3 regions of the Psychrobacillus sp. FSL K6-1267 genome follow, and region 3 is predicted to be linked to each of the others. Evidence: riboswitches for the same ligand, from Rfam matches in the RefSeq annotation. Region 3 holds a riboswitch; each other region holds the start of a gene.
The links. A riboswitch is a leader RNA that binds a small molecule or an ion and turns the genes downstream of it on or off. The one in region 3 is predicted to bind lysine.
Positions count from the first base shown of each region.

Region 1: linked by a shared signal. The riboswitch ahead of MHB55_RS13255 (aspartate kinase) and the one ahead of MHB55_RS21090 (transporter substrate-binding domain-containing protein) in region 3 are both predicted to bind lysine.
Region 2: linked by a shared signal. The riboswitch ahead of MHB55_RS14780 (Na+/H+ antiporter NhaC family protein) and the one ahead of MHB55_RS21090 (transporter substrate-binding domain-containing protein) in region 3 are both predicted to bind lysine.

Region 1 is NZ_JBBOOR010000001.1:2,599,950-2,604,717, reverse strand. Features, by position in the region: gene uvrC (excinuclease ABC subunit UvrC) at 1-569, shown strand, start outside; lysine riboswitch at 613-788, shown strand; gene MHB55_RS13255 (aspartate kinase) at 893-2,113, shown strand; gene MHB55_RS13250 (YslB family protein) at 2,175-2,588, opposite strand; gene MHB55_RS13245 (succinate dehydrogenase cytochrome b558 subunit) at 2,880-3,491, shown strand; gene sdhA (succinate dehydrogenase flavoprotein subunit) at 3,538-4,768, shown strand, end outside.
Region 2 is NZ_JBBOOR010000001.1:2,886,510-2,891,277, forward strand. Features, by position in the region: gene lipA (lipoyl synthase) at 1-75, opposite strand, end outside; gene MHB55_RS14780 (Na+/H+ antiporter NhaC family protein) at 170-1,732, opposite strand; lysine riboswitch at 1,817-1,999, opposite strand; gene yunB (sporulation protein YunB) at 2,050-2,820, opposite strand; gene MHB55_RS14790 (bifunctional metallophosphatase/5'-nucleotidase) at 2,863-4,236, opposite strand; gene MHB55_RS14795 (sulfite exporter TauE/SafE family protein) at 4,282-4,768, opposite strand, start outside.
Region 3 is NZ_JBBOOR010000001.1:4,100,907-4,105,674, forward strand. Features, by position in the region: gene MHB55_RS21075 (alpha/beta fold hydrolase) at 1-683, opposite strand, end outside; gene MHB55_RS21080 (ATP-binding cassette domain-containing protein) at 848-1,582, opposite strand; gene MHB55_RS21085 (amino acid ABC transporter permease) at 1,600-2,361, opposite strand; gene MHB55_RS21090 (transporter substrate-binding domain-containing protein) at 2,474-3,310, opposite strand; lysine riboswitch at 3,439-3,621, opposite strand; gene safA (SafA/ExsA family spore coat assembly protein) at 4,529-4,768, opposite strand, start outside.

The sequences.
Region 1 (4,768 bases), 1.5 Mb from region 3:
AAAAAGATTATCGTAAATATAAAACTAGAACAGCAGCCAAGCATGATGACTACGGAGCGATGCGCGAGGTTGTTCGAAGAAGATACACAAGAGTCCTAAAAGAAAGACTGCCACTTCCTGACCTTATCATTATTGATGGTGGTAAAGGACAAATCGAGGCTGCTCGCGAAATTATTGAGGATGAATTGGGCTTAGATATACCTATTGCAGGACTAGCCAAGGATACTAAGCACCAAACTTCTTCTTTGCTGTATGGTGATCCCTTAATGATTATACCTATGAAGCGGACTAGCGAGGCATTCTATTTATTACAAAGGATTCAAGATGAGGTCCATCGTTTTGCTATCACATTCCATCGTCAACAAAGAGGGAAGCATACGATTGCTTCTTCATTAGATGGAATAGAAGGAATCGGACCAAAGCGAAAAAAACTACTACTCAAGCATTTTGGCTCCGTCAAACGAATGCAAGCTGCATCTAGGGAAGAGTTAATCGAATCTGGGCTTCCTAGTAAATTGGCAGATAATCTAATCGCTCATTTTCAGAAAAATTTATTGTCTTCTGAATAATCTTATGTTATCTTTAAAACAATTTAATATTCACTATTCAAACAGTGAAGATAGAGGTGCGAATTGCAATAGTACTAATCAAGAGGATGAAAGATCCATTGAGGGATTAGGAAAGGGTTGTTCGCCGAAATATAGAAGAGCTTTTCCTTTTCTATGTTGGTTCTGTATTTAAGAGATGCAGGATTGTCAGAATATATATTCTGGAGGGCTATCTCACATGGGCAATTGTTTTTTGACCGTGTATGAGAAGAGTTAGCTTTCCGCAATCTTGTGGAAAGCTTTTTTTATTGTATCCCGACAGAGACAAAAGGGGAGATAGGTTAATGAGTAAAATTGTTATGAAATTTGGCGGAACTTCTGTAGGCACTCTCGACAAAATAGCGAATGTCGCAAAAAGGATTCAAAACGAAAAAGAAAAAGGCCACGATATTGTAGTAGTTGTTTCTGCAATGGGCAAAACAACTGATGATTTAAATTTGTTGGCAAGTAAAATCACCGATAGTCCTGTAAAAAGAGAGATGGATATGTTGTTGTCAACAGGTGAACAAGTGACGATGTCCTTGCTTGCAATACAATTGAACACACTTGACGTGGAAGCCCTATCTCTCACAGGTTGGCAAGCAGGCATCCAAACAGACGATGTACATAGAAATGCGAAGATCAGTCAACTAGATGGCAACAAGATAAATGAATATCTTGAAGGAAACAAAGTAGTAATTGTCGCAGGATTTCAAGGGATTTCTTTGACGGGGGAAATCACTACCTTAGGAAGAGGAGGATCAGATACTACTGCCGTTGCTGTTGCAGCTGCGATAGATGCAGAAATATGTGATATTTACACAGACGTAGATGGCATCTATACTTCAGATCCTCGTTATGTACTAGATGCTAGAAAACTAGAGCAGTTGGAATATGATGAGATGTTAGAGTTAGCCAATTTAGGCGCTGGAGTGTTGCACCCCCGAGCAGTGGAGTTTGCTAAAAACTATAAAATACCACTTAGAGTACGATCAAGCTATGAAGAAACAGAAGGAACAATTTTAAAGGAGGAAGTAGATGTGGAAAATAATTTAGTAGTACGTGGGGTAGCGTTTGAATCAGATATAGTACGTTTGACTATAGAGTATGAAGTGCCTTTTAATGGTTCGCTAGCTTCCATTTTCACTACACTTGCTAATAATAATATAGACGTAGACATTATTGTTCAATCAATCGTTGAGGGAATGAAGCCTACAGTTTCGTTCTCTATCAAAAAGGAATCACTCTCAGAAGCAATTGAGGTTTTAGAAACAAATAAAAAAACTTTAGGTTTTACTTTTGCTGATTTTGAGGTTGGCCTAGCTAAAGTATCGATAGTAGGATCAGGAATGGTATCTAATCCAGGTGTTGCGGCCCAAATGTTTGACCGTCTTAGTAAGGAGAACATACCTGTCAAAATGGTAAGCACCTCAGAGATTAAAGTTTCTGTAGTAGTCCCCCAGGGTAATATGATCCAAGCTGCTAATGCCCTGCATAATGAATTTGAATTGGCTATCAGCCGATAATTCTATATTTAAAGAGGATTGTCGTTTTACCTACAATCCTCTTTTTTGTATACATGCTGTTTTATCGCGAACTCTTTAAATCCCATTTTATATGAAAAGTGACCATTCCAGTTTTTTTGACAAGCTCATCATAGCACTCGGTCTCATAGCCGCCAATTTTTTGCTGCTGCTCCGCAAGAAAACCTGCCTCTAGTCTATGACTTCTGCTAATCCCACTTTGAGGCAAATTAAAGGTTTCTAATATGTAATGAGCCGAATCCTTTGAAGTCTTTTCTAATTCAAGCTTTCCCCAACCAGCTTCTTGGAAGAAAGAGATGGCTTCTTCCATTGAATAGAGAGGAAATTTACGAGCGAGGTCTTTACCTGCCCAGTATAAAATATCTTTTTCATGTTTTCCGAGAATAGAAGCAAGCACGTGATCTCTTATTATTTCGTATCCAAAGGAAGTTACATGTGAATGTTCTTTTTCATTCAAGCAGCAACCCTTCTTTCTAAAAGAAAATGTAAATAAAAAACTATGAATCTATTTTAACATAAAATTTTTCTCGGGGATGGAATACTTTGTGAAAAGTTAATCTAATCATTATAGGGAAATGTGTCTGAAAGATGAATAAAATAAAGAAACATACCTTGACGCTCCAAAATGATGAGAGTACAATGGATATGTCATAAATTCGTAACAAGAAGGTGTGAACATGTGATGATTTATTGTTCTATTACAATAATTTAATCATCGCTAATTGGAAATCTGAGGGGGGTTACTGTTTTGTCGAAAGATCGCGAATTTTACATGCGTCGATTACATTCTTTACTAGGGATTATTCCAGTTGGATTATTTTTGACGCAACATTTAGTAGTTAACCATTTTGCTACAAGAGGAGAAGAGGCTTTTAACAAAGCTACTCATTTTATGGAAAGCCTTCCATTTGTGCTATTGCTGGAAATTTTCGTAATTTATATTCCTTTATTATTCCATGCATTTTATGGTATCTATATTGCATTTACTGTTAAGTACAATCCAAATAGATATGGCACATTAAGAAACTGGTTATTTATTTTACAACGATTCACAGGTATTTTCCTAGTGGTATTTATTGCATGGCACATTTTTGAAACACGTTTCCAAAAAGCAATTGGTGCAAAAGAAGTTAACTTCAATATGATGAATGAAATCTTATCGAATCCTTGGATGTTAGCGTTTTATATTGTTGGGGTAGTTTCAGCTACATTCCACTTAGCTAACGGTATTTGGTCATTCCTTATAAGCTGGGGAATTACACAATCACCAAAATCTCAAAGAATTTCAACTTATGTAACATTAGTAATCTTCTTAGCGTTATCTGTAGTTGGTGTACAAGCACTTTTAGCATTCGTATAAGACCCTTCTACACCTAAGCTACTATAAATTTAAGGAGTGAAATAGCATGGCAAAAAGTAAACTTATTGTTGTCGGCGGTGGATTAGCTGGCTTAATGGCAACAATGAAAGCTGCTGAAGAAGGCACACAAGTAGATCTATTCTCATTAGTTCCTGTTAAACGCTCACACTCTGTTTGTGCTCAAGGCGGTATTAACGGAGCTGTAAATACAAAAGGTGAAGGGGATTCACCTGCAGTGCATTTAGATGACACTGTATATGGTGGAGACTTTTTAGCAAACCAACCCCCAGTTAAGGCAATGGCTGATGCCGCTCCAGGAATCATCCATTTATTTGACCGTATGGGTGTTATGTTCAACCGTACTCCAGAGGGCTTATTGGACTTCCGTCGTTTTGGAGGAACTTTAATGCACCGTACAGCATTTGCTGGTGCAACAACTGGTCAACAATTACTTTATGCGCTTGATGAGCAAGTTCGTCGTTATGAAGTAGAAGGATTAGTAACGAAGTACGAAGGCTGGGAATTCCTGGGTATTATAAAAGACCATGAAGGTACTTGTCGCGGTATTAAAGCGCAAAACCTTAACTCATCTGAAATCCGTGCTTTCCGTGGAGATGCAGTAATCATGGCAACAGGTGGACCTGGGATCATCTTCGGTAAAACAACTAACTCTATTATTAATACAGGCTCTGCAGCAAGTATCGTATATCAACAAGGAGCTTACTATGCAAACGGGGAATTCATTCAAATTCACCCAACTGCAATCCCTGGAGATGATAAACTACGTCTGATGTCAGAATCAGCTCGTGGTGAGGGTGGACGTATTTGGACATACAAAGACGGCAAACCATGGTACTTCCTAGAAGAGAAATATCCTGCATATGGTAACCTAGTACCACGTGATATTGCGACTCGTGAAATCTTTGATGTTTGTGTAAACCAAAAATTAGGTATTAATGGTGAAAACATGGTTTATCTAGATCTTTCACATAAGGACCCACATGAATTAGACGTTAAACTTGGTGGAATTATTGAAATCTATGAGAAATTTACTGGGGACGATCCTCGTAAAGTTCCTATGAAAATTTTCCCAGCAGTTCACTATTCAATGGGTGGATTATGGGTAGATTACGATCAAATGACTAACATTCCTGGTCTATTCGCTGCTGGTGAATGTGACTATTCTCAACATGGAGCTAACCGTTTAGGAGCTAACTCATTACTTTCTGCTGTATTTGGAGGAAGCGTAGCTGGCCCTAATGCAGTTAAATACATGA
Region 2 (4,768 bases), 1.2 Mb from region 3:
ATTGGTATTTAACTTTATTTTTAGCCAGTCAGGCTTGCGTTCATGCTGTTCTTTTGGTGGTTTACACGCTGTCACGATTCCATACCCCATTCCCATTAATCTGACTTTACTGATGTCAATGTACCATATTATTAGAATTCAAACAACCTTCTAAAATCAACGGGCAGAACTATTGAACCACTCTTTTGCTTCTAATCGACCAAAAGGCAAACAACAAAACAATTATAATTATAACTGTTATTAACCCTATCAAGACAGAGCTTGTTAAGCCTAGTACCAAGTAACCTACTGCTGCAATAATTGCGCTAATAATAGCATAGGGCAGCTGAGTCATTACGTGGTCAATTACATTAACACCTGCTCCTGTGGCAGACATAATAGTCGTATCGGAGATTGGTGAGCAATGGTCTCCAAAAACTGCTCCTGCTAAAACAGCAGCTAAGACTGGAAGCAATAATTGAGGCTCAATCGCCATGATGATACTCGCTCCAATAGGAAGTAAGATTCCAAAAGAACCCCAAGATGATCCAGTTGCAAAAGCCATAAATGCTGTTAACACGAACATTAATACAGGTATCACACCTACTGGTACATTGTTTTCCGTAACTAAAGTAGCTAAAAATGCTCCAGTTTCTAAAGCTGTGATTAAATAAGACAACGACCAAGCAAACACTAATATCAAAATAGCTGGAAGCATAGATTTAACACCTGTGCATATGGCTTTCCACACGTAAGTCATGTTTGCCTCTGGGTTCGTTTTAAATTGGCGTATATATAAAATCATTGCGATTATACTAGCTGTCAGTCCCCCTATAAATAACGAAAGAGGTACATCTGTATGTTCAAAGATTATAAAAATGTCTAAAACTTTTCCTGAAAGGCTATAACCCGTCCAAAACATACTTCCTAAAGTGACAACCACTAAAGAAATAATAGGAAGTAATAAATCAATCACCTTACCATAATTATTTTCCGGGAAATCACCCTCTAAATCTCCAGGATTTGTTTTCTCCGGGTCAAAAAGTACGCCTGTATCCATCGCTCGTCTTTCATGCTTTTTCATCTCAAACAAATCAAAGTCAGTCCATGCTGTAAAAAAGACCAATGCTAATGTTGCGATTACATAGAAGTTCATCGGTGCCATTAACACAAATGCCTCCAGCGGTGTATAATCAGTCACCGCATGTGTAGCAAAAATTACACCAAGCTGACTGATTAGGAAAGCTCCCCAACTAGAGACTGGAGACACTACACAAACTGGTGCAGAGGTGGAATCGATAAAATAAGCAAGCTTTGCACGAGAAACTTTATGAGAGTCTGTAATAGGTCTAGCGATTTGCCCAACTGCTAATGCATTAAAATAATCATCCACAAAAATGATAATCCCCAAAAAAGCAGTTAAAAGTTTAGATCCTCTTTTTGTTTTGATTCTTTTGATAGCCCAAGCAGCAAATGCTGTGCTACCACCGGAAAGACTAACGAAAGCTGTTACTACTCCTAATAATAATATAAAAGCTAAAATATATATGTTATATACGTTTAACCCACCATCCCAAAAGGATACTTTAAATGAGTCCCATAATAAAAGAAAAGATTGTACTGGGTTAAAATTCTCTACAAGTAATGCGGCGGAAAGAATCCCCGCTCCCAATGAAAGTAAAACTCTTTTAGTCACTAAAACCATAATAATTGCCAATAATGGTGGCACTAACGAAAAAATAGTATTCTCCAAAACTGTTCCTCCTTAAAAATCGAAAAGCCAACCTATAAATATATATAGGTTGGCTTGATTATGAACTATAAGTTAAATACTTACTTCATTTGTAGCTCCCCATCTATACTTAAGTATAAATGACAGTGTTATTTTTATTCAAAATAACCCCAACTAAGTATCCTATGACTATTAATACTTAGCTTCGGCAAAGCTTCCTTTCATCTACGATCAACGGTGTCAACCTCCTGTAAATTACTCTTAAGCCTCGCAGCCTCTACCTATTCATTATTCATTTCTTTCTATTCTAACAGGCTTTTATAAAAACCGCCTTTTTTTTAATCTTCCGGCAATGGTATTGGTACCTCCACTGATGGAGCAGCAGACCCATCTCCTCCGGTATAAATATGAGGCACCTGTCCCTGTACTAAGCCCATTGCAACAGGGATATTTTGTTCAACTACACTCATTTTGCTCGCAAGTGGCACAATGATTTGTACATTTACTTTAATATGGATACTAATTTCTACATAAGCATTATTTATCCCAAACTCTGTTATGGTCGGCACTACATTGGACTGAACATTACCTATTACATGGAAACGAATCGGGATTTTAGGCCCTAAGTTTCCGATTAGAGGTATATTTGTAGCCTGCCCCATCGGCACAAAGAATACTACCCCACCTTGATCTTCCATTGTATGTTTATCATATTCAATATCATCCAAGTAGGGAAGACTAGAAAGATTTCCTTTTTCTGCCTGTTCCAAATGAGATTGCACTAAACTATTTGTATCAGAAAGTACTCGGTTGATAATCTCCGTATTAAACTTAGTCGTCACCATATTTTTACTATCTGAAGGAACTTCTTCAATAATATCGTTTACGTCTAACACATTTGCCGTACGTGAATTAATCGCTTTACTAATTACCATAGAGGCAATCTTATTAGTTTGTACTTCTGCATAATCTAAATAAGTTGGAGTCAGTTGGGCATTTATGTAATAAAACACCCAAGCTACCGACAAGAGAAAGCATGTCAAAAAGATAGCTAATTTACGTTGAGTGCTAAAAAATATAAAACGTTTCTTCTTTTTTCGATAAAACAACGAAAAAACCTCCTCATTACTTTTATGTAACAAGAAGGTCTTTTATGCCCTGCACTTATGCTCTTCCTTTATTCCGTACCATTTCACAACGTCTCGAATCGTTTCTGGCATAATATATTGTTTTTTTGCTGTTTTAAAGGAAGGAAAGAAATATCCAAATGTGAACATATCCAAAGTTGCCAGCCGGTAGGTGTCCTGGATAAGTAACGGACTTCCCTGTATGAAGATAACACCATCTTCTCTTTCAACTATTTGTTCAAATAATACATTACCTAAGAATTTACCACGAAAGCCTAGTCCTTTTACTTCGAGGTGAGGCCATTTATCATTTTTTGATTGCTCAATGATCTCTAGCAAATCTGCTCCACTTAATGTAATGATACAAGGATTAATAGGATGTGGAAGACATTGATGTAAGTCTCCAGCAGTTACAGGTCCCTCTGGTAAATCTTTTAAAAATATACCCGCTGGGAACATTGCACAATCAGCACCTGTATATTCGAGCAACCCTTTCCCAAAAAATTTAGCGAGCTCAGATTCATGAAACCATTCTTTTTCAAGCTTTACTGGATTATTAAATACAGTATGAGAAAGCTGGGCTTTTCCTTCATACTCCCAACGACTTTGGAGTTTGCTTGCATATTCAGGTACGGGTAGCTCGTCGGTCGGATATACCTTAGCCTCTTTTGAAACAATCTTCTTGCTAATATGATCAAATTCTAATATTACACGTCCAATATACATACCAAATTTGCCTGTAGCAGCCTGCAAAGTGTTCCCTAACCATTTCCCCTCCTCGAACAAATGATGGGTGTGAGCGCCTAAAATAAGATCCAATGAGGGTATTTGTTCAATCAGAATTTCATCCTGTGATTTTCCCAAATGTGACATACATATTAGAATATCTACTTGTGAGGAAATTTCCTTACACACATTTTTTAATCGTGGTATAGGGTCCTGTACATGCCAGCCAAGTTTTTCATAGTAAACGCCATAATCTGCCGTGGCAGCAACAATTCCAATTTTAATGCCAGAGGGGGTTTGATGAATTTTGTAAGGCTTTACCCAATTAGGAATCTCTCCATCCAAGTTAGTAAAATTTGAAACAATTACTTCAAAATTTGCTTCTGTATATAAAGAGTCTAATTCCTCATGACTAAGCGTTATCCCTTCGTTATTACCAATTGTCACATAGTCATACTTTGCCTCGTTTAAAAGCTTTACATTGCCCTTCCCCAGAGTTCCTTCTGTATAAATATTGGAGCGATCCACGTGATCCCCAATATCTAAAATAAGATAGGAATCCTTCTTTTCATGCATCTTTCTTTTATTTGAAAGAAAGTGATGGATTGAAGGCCAATTTTCCAAATGACTGTGCAAGTCATTTGTATGATAAATATAAATCGTTTCTTTCACCCTCTCCACCTCTTTCATATGTTTTAACCATTTTATAATTTTCTTTTAAAATAGCCCATCAATAATGGAGCGGATTCCAAGTAACAGTAACACTATCCGTAAGGCAGTTACTAGTGTTTCCGAGTTCAACTTTTTGTTCAGCTTTGCACCAATCTTCGCACCAATATATGCAGCAGGGATAACGGGTATGGTATATAGCCATGGAACATTTCCTAATGATATATGGGTTGCCGAATTGACAATAGACGATAAAAACACCATAAACATGGAAGTACCCACTGCAACATGTGGAGGAAAAAGAAATAACAAAATCATAGCAGGTACAATCATCGATCCTCCACCGATTCCAAATAACCCTGAGGCAAAGCCAATTACAAACGTTAAGGAAACGGCAAACCAAATCGGAAAACCATATACATATGTATTTTCTCCATCCTTAAACGTCCGCTGCTTACCATGATTAACAAACCATTGAACCGGCTTCAAATACTTACGAACAAGCAATAGAATAGATAGGGCAACGAGTAATATA
Region 3 (4,768 bases):
AAGTATTCACCTACCTGAATAGGAACAATACTATCTTCTGAGCATTGGATGATTAATGTTGGAATAGATGATTTCTCTAAATCCTTACGATGGTCGGAAAAGAATGTCACCTCCGCAAATTGCTTTGTAATCTTCGGGTCGGTTGAGCTAAAACTTTTTTCTACTTCTTTTGCCACCGCAGGGTGCACGTCATTAGCGGCTACTATTGGAGCCATATAGCTTGACCATCCTATAAAATTCATCTCCATCATATCTAACATTTCATAAATATCTCTTTCTTCGAATCCTCCAAAATACTCTCTATCATTAAGATACCTTGGGGATGGACCAATCATAACCAAACTTTTAAATGCCTCAGGTTTTTGAATGGCAGCTAGCATACCAATCATGGAGCTGACGGAATGTCCCACAAAGATTACTTCGTGAAGCTTCAATGCCTCTATTATATCTAGCACATCTTGGACATAGCCTTTAAGTGAACCATATTTCTCAGAATTATAAACCTCTAAATTTGAATCTCCTGACCCAACATAATCAAACAAAACAATCTGATATTCTTCTTCAAATGAAGGGACAATATGTCTCCACATGGTTTGATCACAACCGAAACCATGGGCAAACATTATTACTTTTTCCTTGTTCCCTATTACTTTTACATTATTTCGTTTTAGTACTTCATTCATGAAAACACCTCTAGTTTTTTTCCTTATATAAAAGGCTTCCTCTTCTTTTAAAAGGGAAGCCTTACATAGATTTGATAATTTATCCATTGCATATATTACCAATATACTATTTTATCTATTTTTTTTCTACACAAAAAGGTGAATTGATACTAACAACCTAGAGTTTATTTCAATGTTCTTTTTAAGAATTCTCTCGTTCGATCTTGTAGAGGATTGTTAAAAATTTGCTCTGGAGGGCCTTCCTCCGCAATAACTCCCTTATCCATAAAGACTACTCGATCGGAAACCTCCTTGGCAAATTCCATTTCATGAGTAACAATTAACATTGTCAAACCAGTGTTCGCAAGCTCTTTCATTACTTTTAACACTTCCCCCACCATTTCTGGGTCAAGTGCTGATGTAGGCTCATCAAAAAGCATTACATCAGGCTCCATAGACAAGGCTCGTGCAATAGCAACTCTCTGCTTTTGACCTCCGGACAATTGCTTTGGTTTAGCATTAACGTAGCCATCCATGCCTACAACGTTTAAGTATTTCAGTGCAATTTTCTCGGCTTCTTCCTTAGAACGCTTTAATACCTTTACCTGTCCAACTGAACAGTTACCTAACACATTGTGATTATTAAACAGATTAAACTGTTGAAAGACCATTCCAAGCTTCGTTCGGTAGGAATGGATATCGTGCTTATTATCGAGAATATTCTCCCCTTGATAAATGATTTGCCCACCACTTGGCTTTTCCAACAAATTAATGCAGCGGAGAAGAGTCGATTTTCCCGATCCAGAAGAGCCAATGATGCATACAACCTCGCCTTTTTTAACAGAGAAATCGATATCTTTTAATACTTCATGTGCTCCAAAGGATTTGCTTAAATGTTGAATTTCAATTACCTTTTCCATAGTTGCTCCTCCTTTGCTTACTGATTTTCATGTGGACCTTTTGGTAGGACTGCCATTTGCATCGGTTGACCAATGACTGTATAGTTTTCAGGTCCATCCAATTTCTTCTCAAAATGACGTAATATCAAGGTAACGGCAAATGTCATGATGAAATACAAGATACAAGCTACAAAAAATGACTCAAAATATCTAAAGTTATTTCCTGCAACTGATTTTGTTTGGAAATACAGCTCAGTGACTCCGATTACATTCAACACAGAGGTATCCTTAATATTAATGATAAATTGGTTACCTGTTGCAGGAAGTATATTGCGGATAACCTGAGGTAACACAATATGAAGCATCGTTTGAATATGCGTCATCCCTATTGCTTGAGAGGCTTCAAATTGACCCTTGTCTATGGAAATAACTCCGCCTCGAACAATCTCCGCCATATAAGCACCCGTGTTAATAGAAACAATGAAAATAGCAGCGAGTAGACGATCCATGTCTAATCCAAAGGCCAATGAGGAGCCGTAAAAAATAACCATTGCTTGTACTATCATTGGTGTGCCACGGAAAAACTCTATATAAATAGAGAGCATTAAGTTAACCAGCTTAAGAAAGTATCTTTTAATCCCCTTTTCTGGCATAGGAACAGTTCTTATAACTCCTGCCAGCAAACCGATGATAGCTCCGAAGATTGTTCCAATAATGGATATTAAGAGGGTTACTCCGGCTCCTCGTAAAAACATTGGCCAATTATTTGTAATGATGGATATAATCCATTCTAAACTCATAGTCTTCCTCCTTACATACTAGCTGACCCCATAAACACACTTACCAAGGAAAGTAAGTAAATGCTGTAAATAATGAAACGGCTGCAAAATAGTAGCAGCCGTTGTTATATGCTTATTCTGCAGCTGGTTGATTTAAAATAGCATTGTCCATAATTTCTTGTCGCTCTTCTTCTGAGATTCCTGCTAAAATTTTATTGATTTTGTCTGTTAAGTCACTTTCCTTTTTCAATCCTACTGCAACGGCTGTTTCCTCTTCATCTGCCACGAATCCTTCTGTAAATTCGATCATTACAAATTTATCATTTGCTGATGAAGCACTAATCCCTTCTGGACGTTCAGATACATAGCCGTCAATCATTCCAGATTCTAGTGCCACACGCATTGCAGGAAAATTATCTGATGCCGGTTGTTTTTTTACTCCTTCAATTTGGTCAATAACTCCGTAGTGAGAAGTATTTAATTGGCCAGTAATTTTCGCTCCCTTAAAGTCTTGAATAGAGGTAGCATTTTCAAATGCCCCGCCCTTTTTTACCACCATGACAAAGTTGGAAGTATAATAGTTTTCGGAGAAATCAATTGTTTTTTTACGCTCTGCAGTTGGTGACATCCCCGCAATAATTGCATCAATTTTGCCGGATGTTAGGGCTGGGACTAAACCGTCCCATTCCGTTTTAACAACAACGAGCTCTTTACCTAAGCCCTCAGCTATTTTTTTAGCAATTTCTACATCGTAACCACCAGCATATTCTGCATTACCGTCAATTTTTACGCCACCATTTTTGTCATCCATTTGAGTCCAGTTAAATGGTGCATATCCTGCTTCCAATCCTACTGTAAAAGTATCTAGATCAGAAGCTGATCCAACGCTTTCTTCCTCTTTTGTTCCACAAGCTGCAAGCAGTAAAATGGTTGATAGTAATAATGTTAAAGTGAATAGTCTTTTTTTCATCTCTATTAATCTCCTTTTTTAAAATTAGTATATGTATGCAAGCATACAAAAAGGACAACCGTACAAAAAAAGACCTGAGATAGACTCAGGTCATATATGTATGGTTGCCCTAAATCCTCTACTTTTCCCCATGAGATAGCACACCATTATAAACCGGGACGTTTATAACGGACAGTCCTGCAATTATTCACTGCAGACCCAGCATGTAATAATGAGTTTATTACAAACTTCGGCGACATTTCCTTCTCCCTAGCATCACAGCTACTCAAGCTCCACTAAGGACTGTTAAATATCGCGCCTCTACCTCACTTCTATAAAGCGAGGTTATATTCAATTATTGTTCATAGTCTACAACAGAGATTTTCATCTGTCAACATGTGTTCTATTGATTAAACAAAATATTACTATTATTAGATTGTAATCTCTTTAGAATTATTTCATTACCCATTTAAAAAAAGCTAATAATCCGAGGAATTGCTAAGAAAAGTCTGCTAAAGTAAACGCATTTTCAACTTTATCATACTTTTTCTTTTTCCCTTTGGGCATAGGTTCCGAGGGGGAGCGATAAGCCATCACCGTCGCTTGCGCATCTTTTATGAGGTCTTATCTGTCTCAGTCGTCCCACAAGAGGCGCCGCCTGCCGCTCCAATCATAAGTTTTATAGTAAAGAGAAAGGAATATAGATAAAACTAACTCATTTATTTAAAGCTATTAATAAAATACTTTTCACTTTGACTATTTGATTAACAAGTGATGGTTGATTTCCGCTCTCAGCGGACGCTTTCCGTGGGGTGAGGATAAGCCATCACTGTCGCTTGCGCGTCGTTTGTGATGTCTTATCTGTCTCACTCATCCCACCGGAGTCTCCGACTGCCGCTCCAATCAAATAAAGCCCGCTTTAAAAGCCTCCATATACATTCTAGGATCTCTTAGACCATTCGTTGATTGGTTGAAGCCCCTTTCTAGGAGAATTTCCATTTTGAACGGGACGAAAAATGTTTCACATGAAACTTTATATTATAAAAAAAACATGAGATAAGCTGGTTTCACATTACATGCGACAGTATGGCTTATCGCTATACTCCACAGAAAGAATTCGTTTAAAGCGCAACTTTAGCTATTTATAATTTATGCTTTTCATTTTTCTCACCTTATCGGAAAACCGCAAAAAAAGAGCGCAAATGACTTGGCTACCACCGTCATTTGCACTCTTTTCACTTATTTTTGTATAAACATTTGTGTCCAGTAGTTACCGTCTTTTACATAACCTACACCAATATGAGTATAGTTTTTGTTTAAGATATTCGCTCTATGACCTTCACTGTTCATCCAAGCATCTACTACTGCTGCGGCTGTTTTTTGACCCATAGCAATATTTTCTCCTGCAGATTTATAGCTTATTCCAAAATTCTTCATCATTGTAAATGGAGTTCCGTAGACAGGACTAGTGTGACTAAA